DNA from 2 places in the Exiguobacterium sp. s166 genome. Region 2 is predicted to be linked to the other one. Evidence: a T-box and tRNA genes for the amino acid it is inferred to sense, from the RefSeq annotation. Region 2 holds a T-box; the other holds one or more tRNA genes.
The links. A T-box is a leader RNA that pairs with one kind of tRNA and senses whether it is charged. The one in region 2 lies ahead of ileS (isoleucine--tRNA ligase), so its partner is inferred to be a tRNA-Ile.
Positions count from the first base shown of each region.

Region 1 (9,107 bases), on a different contig from region 2:
TACCCAGTAATCTTTCATGTCACGTTCCGTGACTTTCCAATCGTCTTTCGGAAGATTGATGATTGCCGCAAGACGCGAAGCGATTTCAATCCGTTCGTCGACTTTCGTATTCTGGGAACGACGATAGACAATCGAGTATTTCGAGATCGTATCGACTAACAACCGGCCATCGCGGTCATAAATCTTCCCACGCGGAACTTCGTATTTCGAAGCAATCATTTCCGTTTTTTGAACTTCACGTGAAATCTTTTCACCATTCACAATCTGGACGACACCTAAGCGGAAAATTAAAATCGCAAACAATAAAAATACTACAAAAAACATTAAGTTAAGGCGAAGTGGCAGATGATTCCGCCGTTTTCCCTTCACCGTGATTCGTTTCGCCATGGCGTACTCCCCTATCGTTCAAAAAGTCATCTTGTTTCATTATATAGAAGGAAACTTTCCATAACAACCTATCCCATCATTTTCCGCATTAAAAAACATCGATTCCCGAAATGGAAATCGATGTTTTGATATACTAATTATTTTGCGTCAGCGTAAAGTTTTGCCACATGATCCCAGTCAACGACATTAAAGAAGGCGTTGATGTAATCAGGACGACGGTTTTGATAGTTGAGGTAATACGCATGTTCCCAAACATCAAGTCCGAGAATCGGCGTTTTCCCTTCCATGACTGGTGTGTCTTGGTTTGGTGTTGAAACGACTGATAATTTCCCGCCGTCAACGATGAGCCAAGCCCAACCTGAACCAAAACGTGTTGTAGCTGCTTTTGCGAACTCATCTTTGAACGCATCAAACGAACCGAATGACTCGTCGATTGCTGAAGCAAGTTCACCAGTTGGTGCTGCACCATCGTTCTTTTTCAAGAGTTTCCAGAAGAACGAATGGTTCCAATGACCGCCACCGTTGTTACGGACAGCTGTTTGAATGTTTGCAGGAAGTGAATCCAGGTTTTGAAGTAATTCTTCAAGTGATTTTCCTTCGTGCTCTGACCCTTCAAGTGCTGCATTGACGTTCGTGACATACGTGTTGTGGTGTTTAGAGTGGTGAATCTCCATCGTACGAGCATCGATATGTGGCTCTAGCGCATCATAAGCGTAGCCGAGTTCTGGTAATTCAAATTTTGACATTTTCATGTCCCCCTTTATCCTATTTTCGGAATTTCAGTACTCTTTAAGACTAGCAAAAATAGTTGGTCAGGCGCAAGCAATGACCCTCGAAAATTACTGTTCGTCACGCGGAGCAAATACAGAGACACCGCCGCCTGGAACCGGGAAAACGCCGAAGCCCTCTTCATCGATCACAACCGGTTCTTCTTGGTGGTTCGTATAATCAAACCACTCTTCTCCGGCACGCGTCTCACCGACAAACATTCGTTTTTCGCACATGTCCGCATTCGAAAGTAAAACAGCGCATCCCGAGTTCGGGAATTCTTCGACACCACGACGGACCCAACCGATACAATGTGGATCGTCAAGGTAATCTTCTTGTTCGCCATATGCTTTATGGTAACGGGCATACAGTAAAGCATTGATCATTTCTTTTTTGCCTTCGACCGGGTGAGGTCCTTGGATACCATAATAATCACCGTAGAAGACACATGGATAACCATCTTTACGAAGGAGTACCGATGCATAGGCATGTTGTTTGAACCAGTCATCAATCCACGACTCGAGCGATTCACCTGGTTGCGAGTCATGGTTATCAACGAATGTCACCGCGTTCGTCGGGTGGGATTCAACCAGTGTATCCGCAAATAATGTCGTTAAATCAAATTCTTGTCCCTGTTGCGACGCTTCATGGAATTTATAATGGAGCGGCACATCAAATAAATCGATTGTATAATCAACACTGTCTAAAAATTGACGGCAATCATCTAAATCCGATTTCCAAAACTCACCGACCATATAGAAACCGTCCGGATTATCTCCGATCATCGATTTTGCGAACTCGTTGACGAATTCGTAGTTGATATGTTTGATGGCGTCCAAACGGAAACCTTGGCAATTGATTGTCTCTTTAAACCAGTTTCCCCAGTTAATCATCTCTTCACGCACTTCAGGATGGTTGTAATCAATGTTAGCGAACATCAAATAGTCATAGTTTCCGAATTCATTGTCTACTTGATCGTTCCAGTCTTTATTTTTACCGGAAATCTTAAAGACACCCGTTTTCTCTTCCCGGGCATCAAAATCCGTACCGTTGAAAAATTCATGTGTCCAGATGAAATCCGAATATTTACCGTTTCGACCGGGGAACGTAAACTTCGTCCAGGCATCAATTTCAAATTCTTCTGAAATTTCTTGCGAACGGTCTTCCGGATGGACCTCAACGACTTTAATCGTCTCGAGTTCATCTGCTGCTGCTTTATGGTTCATGACGACATCGGCATAAATCGCGATATCATTTTCGTGTGCGACTTGAATGGCTTCGATTAGCTCGTCTTTTGTCCCGTACTTCGTGCGGACCGTCCCTTTTTGATCAAACTCTCCTAAATCATAGACATCGTAAATGCCATACCCTGTGTCTTCATCTGATTGTCCCTTTGACGCTGGCGGAATCCAAACAGATGTGATGCCTGCAGCACGCAGTTCCGGCGCTCTCTCTTTTAAGCGCTGCCAATGCTTCCCATCATTTTCTACATGCCACTCAAAAAACTGCATCATTGTATGGTTACGTTCCATCTCTCTTCGCTCTCCCTTAAATTGCCATAGTATGAATAGTATTGTATGAACATTATTACAATATCTTTAATATTCCCCAAGCAACCAAAAATAAACGCACACTCTTAAAAAAGAGTGTGCGTTCTAAAATGGACCCTGCAGGACTCGAACCTGCGACCGGACGGTTATGAGCCGTCAGCTCTAACCAGCTGAGCTAAGGGTCCTTAAGTAATAGTAGCGGCGGAGGGAGTCGAACCCACGACCTCACGGGTATGAACCGTACGCTCTAGCCAGCTGAGCTACACCGCCATGATGGTTTGAAACAACTAATATAAGGTTACTAAAATCAAACTCGAATGTCAATAAACTATCTCACAAAAACAAAGAGGAATTTCTTTTCAGAAATTCCTCTTGCTTCATTCACCTATTCAGGCTGTTCCTGAACGTTGCTCGAGTACCAGGTCCGTAATATTGACGGCGTGGTCACCGATCCGTTCCAGGTTCGACAGCAGATCCACGAAGATCATTCCGGCCTGACCGGTACACTCCCCTGCATTAACACGCAAGACATGGTGTTTGCGGAATGAACGTTCAAGGGAATCCAGTTTCCCTTCTAACTCAAGCACTTGACGTGCCAGTGAAACATCATCGAGTTCAACGGCTTTAATGGCTGTTTCGACGATTTTTTGCGTCAAGATGTACATTTCATCCAATTCTTTTTTAGCCTTATCGGTAAACGTAATCCGATTGACGATTTGGAAGTCAACCAGTTCGATGACATTTTCGACGTGATCACCAATCCGTTCAAAATCGTTGACGGCGTGCATGAGAAGTGAGTGATCGTTTGATTCCCGTTCGGATAAATCATGTGCCGCGACCTTAACAAGATAACTTGTGACTTCAGTGTTCAAATGGTTAATTGCATATTCGATCTGTCCGGCGTCCGAGACGTCTTTTTTATCATGTGATTGCGTATAACGGTGCGCTTTCCCAAGCCCTTCTTTTGAGAATTCACCCATTCGTAACACTTCAAGTTTTGCTTGATTCAATGCGAGTGACGACGACTGGTTTAAGATGTTTTGATCCAAGTGGCGTGGTTTCGAATCGACGGTCGTATCCGTTCCCGGCACGACTTTTTGAACAAGCCATGCGATTTGCGCGATGAACCAGCATTGAATCAACGTGTTGACAACATTAAATGTACCATGAGCAAAAGCAATTTGCATTTTCGGTTCAAGATCAAGCGCTCCTGTAATCCAGGTGATGAAACTCGAGAATACAGGTAAGGCAATCAAGAACAAAATCGTTCCGACGATATTAAAGATGACGTGCGCCGCAGCTGTCCGTTTTGCCGCAATCGAAGCGCCGAGAGCCGCGAGAACAGCCGTAATCGTTGTTCCGATATTATCACCGAACAAGACGGGTAGCGCAGCCTTAATATCGATCATTCCGCCATCATATAATTCTTGCAAAATCCCGATTGTCGCAGATGAGGATTGAACTAACATTGTGAAAATGGTTCCAACAAATACACCCAGCAAAGGACTATCTGACATCGATACTGTCAGTTCTCGGAACCATTCGCTTGATTCAAGCGGTGCCATTCCGTCTCCCATGAGCGTCAACCCATAGAAGAGCGCTCCAAACCCGAAGAAAATTTGACCGATGTATTGAATCCGTTCTTTATTGAAGAAGAAAATCAGGAACGCTCCCAGCGCAATCGCCGGAAGTGCAGCTTCCTTAACGTTAAAGCCGATGATGAAGGCCGTAATCGTCGTTCCGATGTTTGCCCCCATGACAACACCGATTGCTTGACGTAAGTTCATCAAACCGGCACTGACCAGACCAACGACGATGACGGTCGTTCCCGATGACGACTGAATCAAGACCGTAACGACGATACCGGCCAAAATTCCGAGAAACGGATTGGAGGTATATTTATCTAAAATGTACCGTAGACGGTCTCCCGCTGTTTTTTGCAGACCATCTCCCATATACTTAATACCGAATAGGAAAATACCCAGTCCACCGATAAAGGTGAAGATCATTTCCTGTAAATCATAGTTCATCTTGTCATCTCCTCATATAAAAAGTGGAATTGATTTGTTGTTAAGAATTCATTGTTTCAACCTCCCCTATTATGTAAAGGTCTGGTGAACTTGTAAATAGATTTTCACATATTCAATTGTTAAGGTTTTATTAATCTGTACCAATACAGAATACCCCTTTAAACAAAAGGTTTTTCAACAATTTAAATCTTGTTATAAAACAGAAGAAAGAGTGATTTCATTGCATTTTTTAAGTCAACTGCTTAATTACTTACAAACTACCTTAATTCCAAACCGTGGATTTTTAAAGACTCGACTTGCCGATGTCTCCCTTTATTTTTGTGGATTAGCATGGATTTCCTTGTGGTCGACAATTATTGATAGCATTTTTCTGAAACAGTCGATTCCGTTTATCATTTGGTTCACCCTGCATTTCATCTTCATTGCGATTGCCATCTTGTTATATCTCTTATTCGTCTCTTATCTGAATCGATGGTTCATTCAGTGGATTTTGCCAAGACCCTGGGCGTTTCGCCAAGTGTTTCCTTATACCGTCGCCGCAAACGTCTGGACCTTCCCGATTGGTGTTTTCCTGTACCAATTCGGATATCAGACTTCAGGAGTGACATTCATTATAATCGGTCATGTCATTTATTCGCTGACACCACTCCTGCTTGTTCGCCTGAAGAAAAAAACGTCCCGCCCGTCTTCTTGAAATTAGATGTATCCTTGCATTTAAGGAAAAAACGTCCGTCCGACGACGGATTGACTTTCCCTTATTCGTGTTAAACAATTGTAAATGTTCAATTTTCGTTCTTGTTTCTCGATTTTTAGGGAATAGTTCGATATGATAGTACAAGTAGTCATAAACAATCTGGCGTTATGCCGCAAAAGGAGATTTTCGATATGCCGAAAATGGTCCATCGCTCTAAGACTCGTCCCGTTCGTGTTGGGGACCTTGTCATTGGTGGAAGTAATGAAGTCATCATTCAAAGTATGACGACAACAAAAACACACGACGTCGAAGCGACTGTCGCTGAAATTTTACGTCTTGAAGAAGCGGGATGCCAAATCGTCCGTGTCGCTTGTCCGGAAGAACGTGATGCGCTTGCTCTTGCAGAAATCAAGAGCCGGATTAACATTCCACTTGTCGTAGACATTCACTTTAATTATAAACTCGCTCTCATGGCCATCGAGGCGGGTGTTGATAAAATCCGGATCAATCCGGGTAATATCGGACGTCGCGAAAAAGTTGAAGCGGTCGTGACGGCTGCAAAAGCCAAAAATATCCCGATTCGCATTGGTGTTAATGCCGGTTCACTCGAGAAACATATTCTCGAAAAATACGGTTATCCAACTGCTCGTGGGATGGTTGAAAGCGCATTACATCACATCAAGATTCTCGAGGATCTCGATTTCCACGATATCATCGTTTCTTTAAAAGCTTCTGATGTTCAATTGGCACTTGAAGCATATCAGCTCGCTTCTGAGTCGTTTGATTATCCATTGCACGTCGGTATCACGGAATCTGGTCCTTTACGTACAGGTTCACTAAAATCAGCCGCCGGTCTCGGTGCGATTCTATCACGTGGTATCGGTAACACGGTCCGGGTTTCCCTTTCTGCCGATCCGGTAGAAGAAGTAAAAGTCGCAAAAGAAGTCTTGAAATCATTTGGTCTTGCGGCAAACGCTGCAACGTTGATTTCTTGCCCGACATGCGGACGGATTGAAATCGATTTAATGGCCATTGCTGCAGAAATCGAAGATTACATTGATAAAATTCAAGTCAACATCAAAGTTGCTGTTCTTGGTTGTGCCGTTAACGGTCCTGGTGAAGCCCGCGAAGCCGATATCGGAATTGCCGGTGCACGTAACGAAGGATTGTTATTCCGTCACGGAGAAATCATCCGTAAAGTACCGGAAGCAACGATGGTCGAAGAATTGAAAAAAGAAATCGATGCGATCGTTCTTGAAAAAGAAGCGGAAAAAAAAGCCGCTAAAGCCAGTCAAGCCTAATAAAAAAGAGTCCTCCTCGGGAGCGACTCTTTTTTTCGTTTCCGCTTTTCGACTGTGTTATACTAGTGGCAGAAAATTTATAGAATGTTGGTGATGTAAGTGAAAATCGGAATTGATATTGATGGAACAATCACTCATCCTTCTTCGTGCTTTAATTATATGAACAAATATCTCGGGACATCGATTGATTTTGAGATGGCCTCTGAATACGAGCTTCACACCTATACGGACATGGAGCAAATCGAGTTTTGGGAATTCATGGTCAAATCAGGTCATGAACTCGGCATCTATCGTGAATCCATCCCCCAAGAACTTGTCAAACAACACCTTTGGGACTTAAGAAAACAATACGATCTCCATTACGTGACGGCACGGTCAGAAATCGTCCGTCCCGTAACCGAAGAATGGATTAAACAACATGAATTACCGCTTGATTCTCTGATCATGACCGGCTCACACGATAAAGTACAAGTCGTCCGTGATTTGTCCCTTGACCTCTTCATGGAGGATCGTCTCGAAAATGCGATTCAAATTGCGGAAGACACGTCGATTCCCGTTATTTTATTTGATGCACCTTACAATCGTCGTCCTGTCCCTGACAATATCGTCCGTGTCTCATCTTGGAACGAGGCCGTGCAACAAATCCATAAGTTTGCTCCCATTCGTTAAACAACAAAAACGGAAACGACGTCACTCTGTCGTTTCCGTTTGTTTCGTTTCCAGCAAACAAATGATTTCTTCCAGCAGAACAGGTTTTGCAAAAAAATAACCTTGGAATAAATGAATACCGATGTCCTTTGCAATTTGAACCTCTTCTCCTGTCTCAACTCCTTCGACGATACATTCCACATGCATCGACTGACTCAGTTGAAAAATCGATTCCAAGATGGACTGTCGCTTTTCAGACTCTTCGACTTGTTCAATGAATTGCTTCGGTACCTTAAGCTGACGAAGCGGTAATAAACGTTCGAGAACATGATAAGAGGCATGTCCCGTTCCAAAATCATCCAGTGATACCGGGAAATCCAATGTCTTAATCCGGCGCAAAGCCCGGAGAATCGGTTGGCTTTCAAAATCCAAAGACTGACTTTCTGTAATTTCAATCTTAATTTGTTTTGGTTTTAAGCTGTACTTTAACAACATCCGTTCAATAAACGGCATAAAAGAATCATGTGTCAATTGCCGGCGAGATACGTTGACGGACAGACTAAAATCGTCTGGAACCAGACTAATCAGTCGTTTTCTTGTTTTACATCCCTCTTCAAAAATCCACTCGCCTAGACGGATGATCAGGTCACTTTTTTCTGCGATTGGAATGAATACCGTCGGACGTCCGGCTCCCGGAATCATCGTATTCCAGCGAATCAAAGCCTCTAATCCAATGAAGCGGTCCTGATTCGAATCATACTGTAATTGGTAAACGAGGTAAAAATCGCGATTCACATCGGCTCTTGATAAGGCTTTTGCTGCTGCTATGCGAAGTGACTGTTCGTGCCGCCATTCTTGATTCAAGCACATCACTTTTTCTGAATCCCGGATACTCTCCGGGAAGGCGGACGTGATTTGATGAATCCGTTTCGTCATACTAGTTTGATCCACTTCTCCATCATCGATGACCATATACAGGTTCACATAAATCTGATGGTGTTCGATTTGATACGGAGTGGACATCCGCTGACTGAGACGTGTCATTTCTTCCCGGCACGATACTCCAGGCGGCTTTTTCATGACGACCACCAGTGTTCCTCCCTCGACTCGAACCATCGTCAAATAAGGCGGTAACAATGTCTTTAATCGTTCGATACAATCAAATAAGACCTGTTGCTGAATTTCCTCTCCAAAATACCGCACGAGTTCATGATAGTTTTCCAAATGAACACCGACTAAGATAAGATCTGTTTGATTTGTGTTCATAAATCGTTCTTCGAGTCCCCGGACATTCAGTAATTGTGTCTGTAGATCATGACGAGCGGACTCATGTAATTGATCAGCCAATTGCTGAAGACGACTGAGATTACGAAGGTGCAGATGATTGATGATTAAGGCGATACAGATTGCAATCCCAATCATCCCTAGTCGGGCATAATGATCTGTCGGATCAATTTCAACAAGTATCGTATTCGATCGAACCATGATAAATACGTTAGTCGCGACGATGATGACAATGGCGTACCAAATCATAATCCGGTCATAGGCAATCAAGGCAATCATTAAAAATAAAAAACAGTTGGCCCAGACGGTGACTGCCGCATAGGGCAACATACTGATAGATACGAACGGGATGCTCAGTAACATGATGGACAAAAAATGTGATTTATAGTGAGTGGACAACTGACTCCGGCTAATCAAAAATGTCGCTATCCCAACACAAAATAAA
Region 1 covers NZ_JACSMU010000002.1:450,769-459,875, forward strand. The annotation lists gene KNP93_RS06730 (peptidoglycan D,D-transpeptidase FtsI family protein) at 1-387, opposite strand, end outside; gene KNP93_RS06735 (superoxide dismutase) at 525-1,133, opposite strand; gene KNP93_RS06740 (alpha-amylase) at 1,227-2,687, opposite strand; tRNA gene KNP93_RS06745 (tRNA-Ile) at 2,817-2,890, opposite strand; tRNA gene KNP93_RS06750 (tRNA-Met) at 2,902-2,975, opposite strand; gene KNP93_RS06755 (Na/Pi cotransporter family protein) at 3,095-4,735, opposite strand; gene KNP93_RS06760 (autophagy-related protein 27) at 5,076-5,429, shown strand; gene ispG (flavodoxin-dependent (E)-4-hydroxy-3-methylbut-2-enyl-diphosphate synthase) at 5,621-6,730, shown strand; gene KNP93_RS06770 (5' nucleotidase, NT5C type) at 6,830-7,399, shown strand; gene KNP93_RS06775 (GGDEF domain-containing phosphodiesterase) at 7,421-9,107, opposite strand, start outside.
Region 1: it has a tRNA-Ile gene. The T-box ahead of ileS (isoleucine--tRNA ligase) is inferred to sense a tRNA for this amino acid. The anticodon was not compared.

Region 2 (9,107 bases):
AATGTGTATCAACCAGCCAGCTTGGGGATTCGTCATCCGAAGTATGCTGTCGCTGCTGGGATGTTACGATATGTTTTATCACGCAGTGCCGTTTCGAAGTCAGGATTTGACCGTGCGGACGAAAAGGGAGTAGCCGCACAAGGCCGTGAGCAAGAGGAGTTACTTGCACACCCTTCCCAACCTTCAGTACGCGAAGAGCGACCACAGAAGGAACAGCCTCCAAAAGAGCGAAAGTCATTCAGCAGTTTCTTTGAGAAATTTTTCGGCTAAATAAAAAATTATCAGTAAAAAAAATAGGGGGCCCCTTTTATGTTGCATTTTGATGAAATGATGGACCAAGTAGCTAAAATCAAAGTCATCGGAGTAGGTGGCGGTGGATCTAACGCTGTCAACCGAATGATCGAACATGGTGTCCAAGGCGTAGAATTCATCGCTGTCAACACGGATGCACAAGCATTAAACATGTCACAGGCAGATGTAAAACTTCAACTCGGAGCAAAACTGACACGTGGTCTTGGTGCCGGAGCAAATCCGGAAATCGGTAAAAAAGCTGCCGAAGAAAGCCGCGAACAGTTGACAGAAATTTTATCTGGTGCCGATATGGTTTTCGTAACGGCAGGAATGGGTGGAGGTACCGGAACAGGTGCTGCACCGGTCATCGCAGAAATTTCTAAAGAAATCGGCGCATTGACAGTAGGTGTCGTCACAAAACCTTTCATGTTCGAAGGCCGTAAACGGATGCAACATGCTGTTTCAGGTGTTCAGAACTTTAAAGAAAAAGTCGATACACTCATCGTCATCCCGAACGATAAATTGCTTGAAATCGTCGATCGTAACACACCGATGCTTGAAGCCTTTAAAGAAGCCGATAACGTTCTTCGTCAAGGGGTACAAGGGATTACGGACTTAATCGCCGTTCCTGGTCTCATCAACCTGGATTTCGCGGATGTTAAAACGATCATGACGGAAAAAGGTTCAGCATTGATGGGTGTTGGTGTCGCAACCGGCGAACACCGTGCAACGGAAGCTGCGAAAAAAGCGATTTCAAGTCCATTGCTTGAAACATCGATTGAAGGGGCAAAAGGCGTCCTGATGAACATTACCGGTAGTGCGAACTTGAGCCTTTATGAAGTAACGGAAGCGGCTCAAATCGTTCAAAGCGCTGCGGATGAAGAAGTTAACTTAATCTTCGGATCAGTCATCAACGACAACTTGGAAGACGAAATCATTGTTACGGTCATCGCAACTGAATTCGAAAACGAACCACTCGATTTTGAAATCCCATCAGCACAAGAGATGATGAAAAACTTGCTTAAGAAAAAGCAAGCGGCACCATCACCGGTAGCTGAAGAACCTAAACCGCAAGTCGAAGAGACACCTAGTAGCTCGAACCAAGAATCAGCAAAAGGGTCAGATGTTGAAGAGACGATGGATATTCCTTCTTTCCTTCGCCGGAATAATCGTTAATCCGATATTCCAAAGACACGACTGCTAGATCAAGAGGTGTCGCGTAAGCGACACCTCTTTTTTTAAAAAAGGATGGGATGAAATGTTTGGTCAATGGATAAAATGGGATACGCCGACAGGTACTGTTCGCGCAGCGTTTACGACAAAATTTTCAGCCCCTCATGGCAAGGGCAACTTAGGACTGCACGTCAAGGATGATCCGGAAGGGGTCATCAAAAATCGTGAAGTCATCGTCCGACAACTGGATTTAGCTTTAGAAAACTCTGTTTGGGCTGAACAAGTGCACGGCAATCACGTGGAACAAGTAACGACACTCGAGTCCGGTCGTGGAGCTTCTGATTACGAAACGGCAATCAAGGGTACAGACGGACTGGTGACAACGGACTCAAACGTTTTATTGATGATGCTGTTTGCTGACTGTGTACCGCTCCTGTTCTGTGATCCGCGGACCGGTATCATTGCAAATGTTCACGCCGGTTGGCGCGGAACGGTCGCTAACATCGTCGAAGCAACTCTGACAAAGATGGAACAAGCCGGTGCCGAACGGTCTTCTATTCAGATGGTCATCGGACCCTCGATTCGTGAATGTTGTTATGAAGTCGATGGACCGGTCCTTGAAGCTGTAGATCAACTTGGTCTTGAAGAATCTCCTTACATCAAGAAAGAAGACGGGAAAGCCATGTTATCGCTTCAAAAAACAAATGCTATGTTAGCCGAACGCAGTGGTGTCGGCGATGTGCTCGATACAGGAATCTGTACGAACTGTCAGGCAGAAGACTATTTCTCCTATCGTCACGGAGATCATGGTGGACGGTTTGCCAGTTTGATTGTAAAGGAGTCTCTCGATGTCAATTTCTGAAAATGTACAACATGTCCGACAAAACATGAAACAGGCGTATGAAAAGACTGAGCAAAAAAAGCAGGTACAATTGATCGGCGTGACGAAATCAGTGTCAAGTGAAGTGGCAGCCGAGCTACTCGCTTCAGGGATAACGGCACTTGGTGAGAATCGTCCGGAAGGGTTGACCGACAAACAAACGGTCTTAGGACGTGAGGCTTGTGAGTGGCATTTCATTGGAACGTTACAGACTCGTAAAGTCCGGCAAATCATTGATCGGATTGATGTGTTGCATTCCTTGGACAGGCTGCATTTGGCGGAAGAAATCAACAAACGTGCGAAACGACCCGTCGATTGTTTTGTTCAAGTCAACGTCTCCGGGGAAGAATCAAAGCAAGGAATTGATCCGGAAGATGTCCATTCATTTTTGCATGAAGTCGGACAATATCCGATGGTCCGCGTCATCGGGTTGATGACGATGGCACCATTGACGGAGGACGAGCAAGTACTGCGTTCAGTCTTTCATTCGCTGCGTGTGTTGCGGGATGAAGTGGCTTCCCGCCATCTACCGCACGCACCATGCACGGAGTTATCAATGGGTATGTCATCAGATTATCAGATTGCCATTGAAGAAGGTGCGACATACGTCCGAATCGGAACGACGTTAGTCCAATCATAAATTGTCTAGATATGCGAAAGGAGAATCGATATGGGATTCAAATCAAAAATGCAAAATCTATTTCTCGGTAACACAGACGATTTAGATGAACTCGAATATGAAAATGATGCTACAATAAATAAAGGTAGAGGTGCATCACAGCAAGAATACGACGAGTACTACGAGGAATCTACCCCGAGTGTTACTCAAAAGGAGGACCCTGTGAGACAATCGAACATCGTACCCATTCATACAAAAAAGACAAAATCACAAGTCATTCTCAGTGAACCGCGTGTGTTTAACGAAGCACAGGAAATTGGCGAACATCTTCGCCAAAATCGTGCTGTCATCGTTAACATGCAGCGGATGTCTAAAGATCAATCACGCCAAATGATCAATTTCTTGTCAGGTGTCGTGTTTGCCCTTGATGGAACGATTACGACAATCAGTCAAAATACACTCCTCTGTGTTCCGAACAACGTCGAGCTGGCCGGAAGTATTTCAAATCTGCTCGGTGAAGATGATATCAACCATAAGGGGTGGTAAGCATGGATTCGCAAGTCATGTACGCAATCGGTCGTACACTCAGCACGTTACTTCAATACTACAGCTACGTCATGATTGCCTATATTTTATTATCGTGGTTCCCAAACGCACGTGAATCACGATTCGGTCAAGTTCTCGCTATGTTAGTTGAACCTTTCCTCGCGCCGTTCCGACGGATTATCCCGCCCATCGGAGGTATGCTTGACATTTCACCTATTGTTGCCTTTCTTGTGCTTAATCTCGCACAGTCGGGTATTCGAGCAATCTTCCTGTAATGAGTGTCTATGATCATTATCGCGGACATGAGCGGGAGTTCGTCGATCTCGTCTTGAATTGGATCGACCATGTCGAAGCGACCTATACGTTTAAAGTGACAGATTTTCTGGATCCGCGTGAACAACAAATTACCCGAGAACTCGTCGGAACAAAATGTGCCCTCTTTTTTGAGGGCGGTTTTGAAGGCGCCGAACGACAGCGTGCGCTGATTGCCCCTGATTATTATGAGCTTGATGCCAACGATTTTGATATTGCCATTTATCGTATCCATTATCCCACCAAATTCGTGGAGCTCTCGCATCGCCAGGTGACAGGCACATTGCTGAATGTCGGATTAAAGCGAGGGAAATTCGGTGACGTGGTCATCCAAGATCAAGTCGTCCAATTTGCCGTTGCGAAAGAAGTGGCTTCTTATATCGAAGCAAATGTCGATCGTGCGGGAAAAACGAAGATTCGGTTGTCGCTCGTGGATTCAGAAGAACAGTTGAAGATTAAGGATCAAGAATGGCAAGAAGAACTGGGATTCGTCAGTTCGCTTCGTTTTGATACGGTTGTCAGTGAAATCCTTGGTTTTTCAAGACAAAAAGCGCAAAGCCTGATTAAACAAGGTGAAAGCAAAGTGAATTATAAAATCGTCGAAGATCCAAGTTTTTTGTTAGAGGAAGGCGACTTACTGTCCCTTCGCGGAACGGGACGTGTCAAGTTAATCGCCGTACTCGGCTCGACGAAACGGGATCGGATTAAATTGCAATACGGTCTGCTAAAAGGATAACCAACAAGCTGAGGGAGGATTTCATCATGCCATTGACGCCACTTGATATTCACAATAAGGAATTCACACGTAAGTTTCGCGGCTATGACGAAGATGAGGTCAATGAATTTCTTGATCAAGTCATCAAAGATTTTGAATTGTTGCTCCGGGAAAACCGTCAACAGCAAGAAGTCATTCAAAATATGCAGTCGCGTGTCGATTACTTCAGCTCGATGGAAGAAACATTAAACAAATCCATCATCGTGGCACAAGAAGCGGCAGAAGAAGTCAAAGCCAATGCGACGAAAGAAGCGAGCTTAATCGTCAAACAAGCGGAACGGGAAGCCGAGCAATTGCAAGATGCAGCACAACGTCGAGCACAGCGGACTGATTTCGAAGTCGAACAGATGCGTAAAAAAATCGAATTGTACCGGAATCGATTCAAAGTGTTGATTGACGCACAGATGGAATTGTTGACGAGCCATGACTGGGATGCATTCGATATTTCGACCCGGGGTGCGCTTGACGAGATTCCGGCAGTTGCGTATAATGACGACGATGTCATATAAGCTAAATCAATGAGAAGGACACGTCTTTTATCAGGATACTGTCAGCGAATCGGGGACTGGTGCGAGCCCGATCAGTAAATGAAAAAAGATATCCCCTTTGAGTGTGGGACTGAACATATTCATTAAGTTCCGCCGTTTCGCCTCCGTTATCGGGCTCTTAAGTGGTAATCTGTTTGTCAGGATTGCTAGTAGGGTGGTACCGCGAGTTCAAGCCAAGCTCGTCCCTATCAGGGGATGAGCTTGGCTTTTTTTGTACGTAAAATATAGACAAGTGAGGGAATGCCAAATGGAATACAAAGATACGTTATTGATGATGAAAACGGAATTTCTAATGCGGGGAAACTTACCGAAACGTGAACCAGATATGCAGGCACGCTGGAACGAGATGAATCTCTATGAAGCAGTTCAAGAAAAAAATGCCGGAAAACCTACATTCATCCTGCACGACGGTCCTCCCTATGCAAACGGGGACATCCATATGGGACACGGATTGAACAAAGTCTTAAAAGACATCGTCGTCCGTTATAAATCAATGAACGGATTCCGTTCTCCGTACGTACCGGGTTGGGACACACACGGACTTCCAATCGAGACGGCTCTTCAAAAAGCGGGTGTCGACCGTAAATCGATGTCGGTCGCGGAATTCCGTGAGCTGTGTGCGAAGTATGCGCTCGAACAGGTCGATCATCAACGTGAACAATTCAAGCGTCTTGGTGTTCTCGGTGACTATGACAATCCATACATCACGTTGCAACCGGAATTCGAAGCAGCACAAATTCGTTTGTTCGGCGATATGGCCAATAAAGGTTACATCTATAAAGGGAAAAAACCGGTGTACTGGTCGCCGTCATCGGAATCTGCTCTTGCAGAAGCCGAAATCGAATACCAGGATAAACGTTCTGCTGCCATCTACGTGGCGTTCCAAGTCATGGACGGAAAAAATATCTTGGAGCCGACAGATCATTTCGTCATCTGGACAACAACACCTTGGACAATTCCGGCAAACCTCGGAATCTCAGTCAGCGGTGAGTTGACATATGCACGCATCGAACACGAAGGAAAAGGCTATATCGTAGCCGAGACCCTCGTACCGGAAGTGATCGAAGCACTCGGCTGGGAAAATGCTACGGTTGGTCGTGTCTTTAACGGGACAGACTTTGAGTACATCAAAGCGAAACACCCGCTCTATGACCGGGAATCACTTGTCATGCTCGGCGATCACGTCACGGCAGAAGCGACGGGTGTTGTTCATACAGCACCTGGACACGGGGAAGATGACTTCAGAATCGGTCAAGCTTACGGTCTGGATGTGCTTTGTCCGGTTGACGATAAAGGTGTCATGACAGCAGAAGCTCCTGGTTTTGAAGGATTATTCTATGAAGATGCCAACAAAGAAATCGGTGTGGCGTTAGAAGAAGCCGGTGCTTTATTAAAACTGTCATTCATCAAACACTCGTATCCGCATGACTGGCGGACGAAAAAACCGGTTATCTTCCGTGCGACACCCCAGTGGTTCGCTTCAATCAAAGATTTCCGGGCTGAAATCCTCGACGAAATCAAAGAAGTCCAGTGGGTACCGGAGTGGGGCGAAACACGTCTTCACAACATGTTCAAAGACCGTGGAGACTGGGTCATTTCCCGTCAACGCGCGTGGGGTGTTCCACTGCCAATCTTCTATGCAGAAGACGGTACGGAAATCGTCACACCGGAAACAATCGATCATATCGCGAACCTGTTTGCGGCACACGGATCAAACGTCTGGTATGAGCGGGAAGCCGTTGATTTGTTACCGGAAGGATTTACCCATCCGGCAAGCCCGAACGGAATCTTCAAAAAAGAAACGGACATCATGGATGTCTGGTTCGATTCCGGATCATCTCATGCCGGTGTTCTTGCTACACGTCCGGAACTCGAACGTCCGGCTGACTTGTATTTAGAAGGTTCTGACCAGTACCGTGGATGGTTCAACTCGTCTCTTTCGACAGCTGTCGCAACGACAGGGAAAGCACCTTACAAAGCTGTCGTCAGTCATGGATTCGTCCTTGACGGTCAAGGGCGGAAGATGTCGAAATCAATCGGAAATACGATTGCCCCGATCCAAATCATGCAACAATTCGGAGCAGAAATCCTTCGTCTTTGGGTCGCTTCTGTCGACTATCAATCGGACGTCCGGGCTTCAATGGATAACTTCAAACAAGTTTCGGAATCATACCGGAAAATCCGGAATACGGTCCGGTTCTTGCTTGGAAACCTGGATCAGTTCGATCATACGACGCATCGTGTTGCCTTTGCTGACTTACCGGAATCGGATCGCTTCATGCGGACGAAACTGGATCAACTCGTTGGCAAAGTAAAAGCGGCGTATGACGCGTATGACTTTATGGCGGTGTATCAATTGTTGCATAACTTCTGTGTCCTTGACTTGTCTTCGTTCTATCTCGATTATACGAAGGATATCTTGTACATCGAAAAAGCAGATGCACCAGCGCGTCGTGCCGTTCAAACGGTCATGTACGATACGGTCGTTACATTGTTACAACTGATGGCACCGGTCTTACCGCATACAGCAGACGAAGCATGGGAATTCGTTCCTGGCGTCGAGACGGCAAGCATCTTCTTGACGGATCTTCCGGAAGCACCGGAAGTGACAGAGGAAGGATTGGCATTGATTGCGAAATGGAACAGTTTCCTCGTCTTCCGTGATGATGTCTTGAAAGCACTCGAAGAAGCACGTGCCGAGAAACTTGTCGGGAAAACGCTCGAAGCGAAACTGGAACTGGCACCAAATGACGAAACGAAAGCATTGCTTGCGACAATCGATCATCTTGAGCAGTTATTGCAGGTTTCACAGATTGAGTTCGTCGCTTCGGCGGAGAAATCATACGGGACAACAGGCATCACTGTTCTGAAAGCAGATGGCGAAAAATGTGAACGCTGTTGGACATATTCGACTGAGCTTGGACAAGATCCGGCTCATCCGACACTTTGCCCACGTTGTACTGAAGTCGTCAATTCTTTATAATGAATCAGGGAGGGGCAGCTACGGCGACTTCGTAGCGGTCCCTCATTATTTTTGGATGTGGAGGAAAAAAGAATGTGGCTTTACTTAGCGATTGCTGCTGTACTCGTCGGAGTGGATCAATTGACGAAATGGATCGTCGTCCAACAGATGACGATTGGTCAAGCGATTGAGATCATTCCCAATTTCTTTTATTTAAATTCATACCGGAATCGTGGCGCTGCCTGGGGGATGCTTGAAGGGAAGTTTGGATTTTTCTTCGTCATCACGCTGGTCGTCGTCATTGGGCTGATTTATTTTCTTTACAAAGAAGGCACAAAAAACAAAGTATTTGCTTGGAGCGTCGCCTTATTACTCGGCGGAGCGGTCGGGAATTTCATCGACCGAATGGCACGTGGAGAAGTCGTCGACTTTTTTCATTTTTATCCGTTCGGGTATAACTTCCCGATATTTAATGTGGCAGACGTCAGTTTGACGTTTGGGGTTATTCTGATGCTGATCAGCGTCATGTTTGAAGAGCGTTTGACTAAGAAGGGAACGATTGATTAAATGAATGAACAAAATGAATGGGCTGTTAAAGCCAATGGTGCTACCGGTCGAATTGATAAATGGTTAGCGGAACAACAAGACTGGTCCCGGTCACAAGTCCAGGACTGGTTAAAAGCGGGACACGTCGAAGTGGACGGACGAATCGTCAAACCGAACTATAAGATGTCCGGTACGGAAGAGATCCTCGTCCGGATTCCGGAAGCCGTCGAGCTGGAAGTTTTACCGGAAGATATCCCGCTGGATGTCGTGTATGAAGACAGTGATGTCATCGTCATCAACAAACCAAAAGGGATGGTCGTGCATCCGGCAGCGGGGCACGTATCCGGAACACTCGTCAATGCCTTGCTCCATCATTGCCAGGATTTGTCCGGCATCAATGGTGTCAAACGTCCAGGGATCGTCCACAGAATCGATAAAGATACATCCGGTCTCCT
Region 2 covers NZ_JACSMU010000001.1:200,497-209,603, reverse strand. The annotation lists gene ftsA (cell division protein FtsA) at 1-270, shown strand, start outside; gene ftsZ (cell division protein FtsZ) at 310-1,467, shown strand; gene pgeF (peptidoglycan editing factor PgeF) at 1,550-2,326, shown strand; gene KNP93_RS01065 (YggS family pyridoxal phosphate-dependent enzyme) at 2,313-2,984, shown strand; gene KNP93_RS01060 (cell division protein SepF) at 3,186-3,509, shown strand; gene KNP93_RS01055 (YggT family protein) at 3,512-3,784, shown strand; gene KNP93_RS01050 (YlmH family RNA-binding protein) at 3,784-4,557, shown strand; gene KNP93_RS01045 (DivIVA domain-containing protein) at 4,584-5,105, shown strand; T-box leader at 5,106-5,334, shown strand; gene ileS (isoleucine--tRNA ligase) at 5,392-8,127, shown strand; gene lspA (signal peptidase II) at 8,200-8,673, shown strand; gene KNP93_RS01030 (RluA family pseudouridine synthase) at 8,674-9,107, shown strand, end outside.